Regions from separate parts of the Paenibacillus sp. FSL H8-0283 genome, predicted to be linked through region 1. Evidence: a T-box and tRNA genes for the amino acid it is inferred to sense, from the RefSeq annotation. Region 1 holds a T-box; the other holds one or more tRNA genes.
What was found. A T-box is a leader RNA that pairs with one kind of tRNA and senses whether it is charged. The one in region 1 lies ahead of trpS (tryptophan--tRNA ligase), so its partner is inferred to be a tRNA-Trp.
Positions count from the first base shown of each region.

Region 2: it encodes a tRNA-Trp, which carries the amino acid that the T-box ahead of trpS (tryptophan--tRNA ligase) is inferred to sense. The anticodon was not compared.

Region 1 covers NZ_CP150295.1:5,822,972-5,827,160, forward strand. Annotated here, with positions in the region: gene MHI52_RS25685 (metal-dependent hydrolase) at 1-332, shown strand, start outside; gene MHI52_RS25690 (alpha/beta-type small acid-soluble spore protein) at 449-667, opposite strand; gene MHI52_RS25695 (hypothetical protein) at 788-988, shown strand; gene trpS (tryptophan--tRNA ligase) at 1,102-2,094, opposite strand; T-box leader at 2,169-2,437, opposite strand; gene MHI52_RS25705 (aldose 1-epimerase) at 2,683-3,657, shown strand; gene MHI52_RS25710 (alpha/beta-type small acid-soluble spore protein) at 3,863-4,096, shown strand; gene MHI52_RS25715 (hypothetical protein) at 4,182-4,189, opposite strand, start outside.
Region 2 covers NZ_CP150295.1:5,933,891-5,938,079, forward strand. Annotated here, with positions in the region: gene MHI52_RS26210 (helix-turn-helix domain-containing protein) at 1-634, shown strand, start outside; gene MHI52_RS26215 (methyltransferase domain-containing protein) at 865-1,791, opposite strand; tRNA gene MHI52_RS26220 (tRNA-Leu) at 1,975-2,053, opposite strand; tRNA gene MHI52_RS26225 (tRNA-Cys) at 2,060-2,133, opposite strand; tRNA gene MHI52_RS26230 (tRNA-Gly) at 2,140-2,214, opposite strand; tRNA gene MHI52_RS26235 (tRNA-Gln) at 2,219-2,293, opposite strand; tRNA gene MHI52_RS26240 (tRNA-His) at 2,316-2,388, opposite strand; tRNA gene MHI52_RS26245 (tRNA-Trp) at 2,418-2,491, opposite strand; tRNA gene MHI52_RS26250 (tRNA-Tyr) at 2,498-2,583, opposite strand; tRNA gene MHI52_RS26255 (tRNA-Thr) at 2,593-2,668, opposite strand; tRNA gene MHI52_RS26260 (tRNA-Phe) at 2,688-2,763, opposite strand; tRNA gene MHI52_RS26265 (tRNA-Asp) at 2,859-2,936, opposite strand; tRNA gene MHI52_RS26270 (tRNA-Met) at 2,964-3,037, opposite strand; tRNA gene MHI52_RS26275 (tRNA-Val) at 3,055-3,130, opposite strand; tRNA gene MHI52_RS26280 (tRNA-Glu) at 3,198-3,269, opposite strand; tRNA gene MHI52_RS26285 (tRNA-Ser) at 3,279-3,370, opposite strand; tRNA gene MHI52_RS26290 (tRNA-Asn) at 3,374-3,449, opposite strand; rRNA gene MHI52_RS26295 (23S ribosomal RNA) at 3,516-4,189, opposite strand, start outside.

The sequences.
Region 1 (4,189 bases):
AGGACGGCAGTTATGTGATCGGTAAAATGGATGGTTCTAATCTGGTATGGAGTCTGCACGCTTCGTCTTCTACTCATGCGGCCGTTGCTGCTTCACGCAAATCACCGGAAGTCAGTGCCTTCCTCTATTTCACCTCCTATGCGGTGGCAGAGGTTGAAGAACTGCCTGCTGGTTACAAGGTCCGCTGGGCAGATGTACGTTATCGACACCGGAAACAATATCCATTTGTCGCTGTGATTGTGATGGATCGGAATTTCGAGACGATTGATACGTATGTAGGCTGGTTAAGCGATGAGAAAATGGATAAAAAACTTTTATCTGCACGCCCTTGACGAAGTGAGCATGTCAAGGCACAATCAGACATAGGAACTGATACGCGAGAAAGCCCGGAGCGTTTCCGCTCCGGGCTTTCTGTTTATCCTGTTTTGTTGCTGTTGGTTAAAATAAATTATTTGCCAGACCCAGCCAGAGACTGCTCAGCGATTTGTACCAGACGTTTGGTGATATATCCACCCAAAGATCCTGTTTCACGGGAAGTGTAGTTACCATAGTAACCGTCTTGTGGGATAGTTACACCCAGTTCCTGTGCAGCCTCGATTTTCAATTGTTGCAGTGCTGAATTTGCCTGAGGTACCACCAAGTTGTTAGAACGAGATCCTTGAGCCATATTTATAATCTCCCTTCAATCTGTGTCTGTAATGTAATTGCAAGCTTGCAAGATTATTATGGCTCGTAGGCTACAGGTTATACGGAGTTTTACTAAATTTGTAGATGGAGGTTTTTCCCAATGAGTAAAGGCTTGTCTTTATGGTTCGCATTCTCTTCGATTATCTTGTTAACGGTTTCAGCAATTATGATCTCCTACTCCGGTTGGTTTGCTGCACTACTGTTTGTCCTGTCCATTGCCAACATTGGCTGGGGATTTGTGATTCGTGCCAAAAAAGAACGTCAGGAAGTTCGTTCGGCTGCTTCAGAGCCCACTTCTTGATTAGGTCATTTGATAGTTCAATAATGAACGCACAAAAAAGAGGAGTCCTTCAATAGGGCTCCTCTTTATTTATGTTAACTATTCATTGCATGAAATGAAGATCTTGTTCAGGGCTACTGTTTACGTCTCGGAACAAATCCCATACGTTCTTTCACTGCATCCAACGTTTGAGCAGCAACTTCTTCTGCACGACGGGCTGACGTATCCAGAACATCCGCCAATTCGCCAGACTCACGAATCTCATTATATCGTTGTTGCAGCGGTTCAATCACAGATACAACCACTTCAGCCAGTTCCTTTTTGAACGGACCATACATCTTGCCTTCATAACGCTCAGCTACTTCCTTAAGCGTCATACCTGCACATTCAGCATAAATACTCATCAGATTGCTGACTTCCGGTTTGTTTGCCGGATCATATACGACTTCACGTCCCGAATCTGTAGTGGCACGGCTGATTTTTTTACGAATCACATCCGGCGGATCCAGCAGGGCAATATAGCTGCCAGCGTTAGGGTTACTTTTGCTCATTTTCGAAGAGGCATCATCAAGTGACATTACCCGTGCACCCACCTGCGGAATATACGGATCTGGAATGGTGAAGTACTCCCCATAACGGTGGTTAAAACGTCCTGCCAGATCACGTGTCAGTTCCAGATGCTGCTTCTGGTCCTCACCTACTGGTACAAGGTCAGCATTGTATAACAAAATATCAGCCGCCATTAATGATGGATACACAAACAGTCCGGCACCAACGGAATCTTTACCGGATGATTTATCCTTAAACTGAGTCATGCGTTCAAGCTCACCCATGGAGGTCAGCGTTGTCATCAACCAGCCCAATTCCGCGTGCTGCGGTACATGGGATTGCAGAAATACGTTAGATTTCGACGGATCAATGCCTGCTGCAATAAACAGCGCAGCTACCGCTTCCGACTGTTCACGCAATGCTGCTGGCTCCTGAGCCACGGTGATGGCGTGAAGATCAACCACCATGAAATGACATTGATAGTCATGCTGGAGTTTTACAAAATTTTTGATTGCACCAATATAGTTGCCCAATGTGAGCTTACCGCTTGGCTGAATACCTGAAAGTACTGTTTTCATTACACATAACGCCTCCCTGATTGTATATAAAAAACTCCTGCCATTCTCTGCGAACGCAAAAAGGCCCCACATCCGCAAGGGACGTGAGACCGTGGTGCCACCCTTATTCGCTTTTCTTCGATTGCTCCTGACCCTGAAATCAAGTCAAGCTGAAGAAATGCCTTCATTGTTCCGTAACGTGGATTATACGGCAGACTCTAGTGGGGCAAGCCCATCTCTGGCTTAACCTGTTCAAACCTACACTCAAGGGTCCATTCGGTAAAGAGCTCACACCGGTTCACATCAACCACCGGCTTTCTGGAGAGGATTCTCTTGGCCTACTTATCCCTGTCATCGATTTCATGTCATTTAATTCTAATAAATGCTTTCAGAGTTCCATCTTAATGCGCACAGGCGTGAATGTCAAAATGAGTTGAACTTTTTTACCCGAGACATCAAAATCTGTTATGATGGAATTGCTTATCCTGTTGCCTGCTTCACACGAAATAGCGCAGGAAATAGCTGGCATGTACACAACGACACGCCTGCAGCAGTAGCTTCATCACAACTGCTTGCAGACAGATTTCAAGTGGGAAAAGGAGCATCGATATGAAACAAGTGACCAAAGGCCAATGGAATGGTTACGACACGTATATCCTACATAGCCGTGAATTGGAAATCACCCTGCTGCCGCGTCTTGGAAATAATATTATTTCTATTCGCGATTTAGTGCAGGACAGAGATGTCGTCCGCCGTCCGGATGAAGACGATCTTGCCTTTTATCTGCAGAAGCCGTACCATTTTGGCGTTCCTCTCCTGATTCCACCAGGGCGCATTCATCGTGGACAATTCGAATATGAAGGCGTTCGTTACCAGTTTGATCAGAACACGGCGAATGACAACCATATTCACGGTCTCCACCGTACCCAATCCTGGTGTGTCAGTGACATTGAGGAAGATGAAGACGGCTGTGCAATTACGACTGAATTACTGACCGAAAATGAAGAGCATTGGATGGCCCAATTCCCGATTCCCCTAAAACTTGAGATGACGTTCAGTCTGCAAAACGCTGTATTTAGCCAGCGTCTGCGAGTCACCAATCTGAGCTCAACACCTGCTCCTTTTGGGATGGGATATCATACATGGTTTTTGTTAGACGGCAAACCTGCCGACTGGACACTGCAACTGCCTGTTTCCGGAATATACGGACAGAATGAAGAACAACTACCGACAGGTGAACTGGAATCCCTGGGTGAATGGTCTGCTCTGAACGAAGGCATCAATTTGCAGGGACGTAACTGGGATACCCTGTTGAAAGCTACCGAAGGTGAACCGGCTACGGCTTACTTACGCAGGCAAGATGGGTATACATTGAAATATTCAGCAGATGAAACATTTTTCAAACATTGGGTTCTCTTCACCAAAGGTGAATCCGATCAGTTCTTGTGCATTGAACCGTACACTTGGCTCCCGGATGCACCTAATTTGGCTTTATCGGATGAACAAACCGGGTTGATTCGCTTGGAACCGGAACAGCCTGTTGAGTTATTTACACGTATTGAGGTTATACCTCCTACAGACTAAGCGAGCTGATCATGCTCTACTTTGCTTTTACGCATATCACCCTATATTTTGATATCCAAATACAACTTGCCGACCCGCATTGGGTCGGCTTTTTTATGTGTCCTGTGCACTGATATTTATCCATATTTTCCCTTACGCCATATCATGTATATTTCCGTATTCTCTAACCATACTAACATCACCAACCCATAAGGAGGTGACACATATGTACGGAAATCAAAACCAAGGTAGCGGTAGCCGCTCCAACAACCTGGTCGTTCCCCAAGCAACAGCAGCATTGCAACAATTGAAAATTGAAGCTGCTCAAGAGCTGGGTGTAACTATTCCACAAGATGGTTACTACGGTAACTATACTTCCCGTGAGACAGGTTCTCTGGGTGGATACATCACTAAACGTCTGGTGCAAATCGCTGAGCAGCAATTATCGGGTCGTTCGTAAGCTCGTAATTATTGCTTGAGCCTAAGCAGAATCCAAAAGTAAAAGCGGCCTTCTTCGGAAGTGCCGCTTTCTCTTGTGCAACTAATTAGGAGG
Region 2 (4,189 bases), 110 kb from region 1:
TGCGGACGAAGTCCAGGCATCTGCTCTTCTGAAACAACTGCTTGAAGTGATCTTTGGTATGGAGGTTACACCGGAGGAGTATGAGGTGGCTCTTACGAGGCTACTCACGCATATTTTGCAAATGACTCAGGAATCCGGCATACGACTCGGACAGATCTCCCAAGGTCGTGGTTCGATGTTTCATGAACTTCATAGTTTGCAGTACGCTGCTGAAGTTGAGGATTGGTTTAAATATCAAGTCATCTTGCCCGTCATCCAGGTTTTTAAAGCGAGACAGTACGCCCAGTATCAGCATATATCTGAGAAAATGATTGCCATGATTCATCAAGATTATGATAAGGATCTGACGCTTGAGGAATGTGCTGTTAAGCTTCACTACAATGCCAACTACTTAAGTAGTGTTTTCCGCAAAGAGACAGGCTGTGCATTTAGTGAATATCTGACCAAGTACCGATTTAACATCGCTAAAAAATGGCTGGACGAAAGTGATCTAACCGTTAAAGATATCGCAGCACGACTTCGGTACAATAATCCGCAAAACTTTATCCGATCATTCCGTAAATGGGAAGGAATCACCCCCGGCCAGTATCGGGAGCGTAAGCAGAAAGCAGAAGTGTCGAACATCTCTAAATAAACGAGGGTCTGGTTCAAAGCGGTTGATGAATTAGTGGCTTCAAAAAAGAGGGAGCACATAACCTGCTCCCTTCACTTACACCTTCACTTCTGCAATCTTAACTTCATATGTTTCAACCGTTCATCTTTTGGCACAGCGTTGTGATGCTTCCTAGTGCCATCTTAGACGTTAGACTACATTGTCTCAGTCTCAATTCCTGATTATCATTACACGTGCCACGCTTATGCGATTTATCGCTTATCCTTAGTGCGAACTGTTTTCATATTGGGCTGTTCAAGTTGAATTAGAATTTTACCAAATCTTCCTCCACGTGAGAAGGTCACAGTACTATCCTTGTACGTATCGCTAATGTAATCCTCAGCCAATCTGAGGGAATCTTCATCCGATGGTAACTCATACGTATTAAGCCATTCTGGCAGCTTCTCGATAATCTCTTCCACCGGTACTTCAAATGAGTTAACTTCTCTCGTAATGATCATCGTATAAGAATAACCCTTCAAATACAGCAACTGTTGGATATACCCCATATCATCGACCTTGTGTGAAGAAGTTACACCCAGTACATCCTTAAGTTCATCCATTAGTGTGTGTTCCTTCTGTCCCGCCATAGTACTTATATACACATACTTCCGGGCACAATTGATCGCCTGCTCAATCGTTTCCCAATCCGACATCGCCGGACACATGGATGCAAATGCAAAGTCATATTTCTTCTCCCAGCCTTTATCCTGAATAGAGATTTCCTCATATCGTTCGTTTACGATTTCGATTTTGGATTCCAGAGCTGGAGGTATCGTCTCTTTCATAAGGGAGACAAGCAACTCAGAAGGCTCAACTGCCGTCACACTTGCCCCCTTTTCCGCAAAAGGAATGGTAAATATGCCTGAGGCCGCTCCAATGTCCAATATGGATAATCCTGAGAATTCCACACCCTGGTTTTCAATCCAGCCCATAATGCGTTCAGAACGCTGCTTTCCTTCTTCAGTGAACGACTGTGCATGATAATCCCTGGCCCATCGCTCAAAAGCTTCTTCTATATTAAAGGGGGCGCTTTTCTTCTTATATTTTGAACTTCTCGGACGATTCTTCCATGCCTCTTCCCATACAGAAAGATCAAATAACAGATCGGTATCCGATACATTTTTTCCATTAGTCACTCTACTTCACTCCTCCATATTAAAGACTTTACTTATCTACAATATACTCAATATAATCATACGTCAATCTTTATTAACGTCCATCTTCTCTTACTCTAGATTTTCTTACTGCACATAAATCGTTTCATATAAAATAAAAATAGCCCTACACATTGCATAAGCAACATGTAGGGCTATTCAATATACCGGCGAGAGGACTCGAACCTCCACGGTTTCCCACTCGATTTTGAGTCGAGCGCGTCTGCCATTCCGCCACGCCGGCATATGCTGGAGGCGCCACCCAGATTCGAACTGGGGATAAAGCTTTTGCAGAGCTGTGCCTTACCACTTGGCTATGGCGCCATATTTTGGAGCGGACGACGGGAATCGAACCCGCGACCCTCGCCTTGGCAAGGCGATGCTCTACCGCTGAGCCACGTCCGCATAATGGCTGGGGATATAGGATTTGAACCTATGCATGACGGAGTCAAAGTCCGTTGCCTTACCGCTTGGCTAATCCCCAATAAAAAATGAAAAAACAAAGGGGCGATCGAGGGGAATTGAACCCCCGAATGCCGGATCCACAAACCGGTGCGTTAACCACTTCGCCACGACCGCCATAAAAGGTTAATTTCTAAAAAGTTAATTGGCAGGGGCAGCAGGAATTGAACCCACACCAACGGTTTTGGAGACCGTTGTTCTACCTTTAAACTATGCCCCTAAAAACTGGTGGAGGATGATGGATTCGAACCACCGAACCCGTACGGGAGCAGATTTACAGTCTGATGCGTTTGGCCACTTCGCTAATCCTCCAGGATTACATGGTGCCGGCGAGAGGACTTGAACCCCCAACCTACTGATTACAAGTCAGTTGCTCTACCAGTTGAGCTACACCGGCTTATTAAATTATTTAAAAATGGTGGCTCGGGACGGAATCGAACCGCCGACACGAGGATTTTCAGTCCTCTGCTCTACCGACTGAGCTACCGAGCCATAATAAAGTCTAATCTTAATTCCTTACACTTTATATAGGGCATCAGTGCCATACAGCAGATGTAGTGAACAGTTTGCCTCATGTAAAGATTAAATGGCGGAACCGACGGGATTCGAACCCGCGATCTCCTGCGTGACAGGCAGGCATGTTAGGCCAACTACACCACGGTTCCAGATCACTTTCTCAAAGGAAAGTATAATTGCGGGGGCAGGATTTGAACCTGCGGCCTTCGGGTTATGAGCCCGACGAGCTACCGGGCTGCTCCACCCCGCGTCGTTATAAAGTTTATATGGTGGAGGCTGAGGGGATCGAACCCCCGACCCTCTGCTTGTAAGGCAGATGCTCTCCCAGCTGAGCTAAGCCTCCGAACAACACATTTATGATCATACCATAATCTTGTTGTAAAAATCAACTTCTTTTTTTGAAGTTATTATGACCCGTAGGGGATTCGAACCCCTGTTACCTCCGTGAAAGGGAGGTGTCTTAACCCCTTGACCAACGGGCCTTAATATTATGGCGGAGAGAGAGGGATTCGAACCCTCGAGACGCTTGTGACGCCTACACGATTTCCAATCGTGCTCCTTCGGCCAGCTCGGACACCTCTCCATATGGCTCCCCGAACAGGGCTCGAACCTGTGACAACTCGATTAACAGTCGAGTGCTCTACCAACTGAGCTATCAGGGAATATGCTTCAGAGATCGTTCTCTGAAAACTAGATTCGAAACGAAACATGCGAATTACAACTTGCTATTGGATAAGCCCTCGACCGATTAGTACTGGTCAGCTCCATGCATTGCTGCACTTCCACCCCCAGCCTATCTACCTCGTCGTCTTCAAGGGGTCTTACATACTGGGAAATCTCATCTTGAGGGGGGCTTCACGCTTAGATGCTTTCAGCGTTTATCCCGTCCGTACATAGCTACCCAGCGGTGCTCCTGGCGGAACAACTGGTACACCAGCGGTACGTCCATCCCGGTCCTCTCGTACTAAGGACAGCTCCTCTCAAATTTCCTACGCCCACGACAGATAGGGACCGAACTGTCTCACGACGTTCTGAACCCAGCTCGCGTACCGCTTTAATGGGCGAACAGCCCAACCCTTGGGACCTACTTCAGCCCCAGGATGCGATGAGCCGACATCGAGGTGCCAAACCTCCCCGTCGATGTGGACTCTTGGGGGAGATAAGCCTGTTATCCCCAGGGTAGCTTTTATCCGTTGAGCGATGGCCCTTCCATGCGGTACCACCGGATCACTAAGCCCGACTTTCGTCCCTGCTCGACTTGTAGGTCTCGCAGTCAAGCTCCCTTATGCCTTTGCACTCTTCGAATGATTTCCAACCATTCTGAGGGAACCTTTGGGCGCCTCCGTTACTCTTTAGGAGGCGACCGCCCCAGTCAAACTGCCCACCTGACACTGTCCCCGCA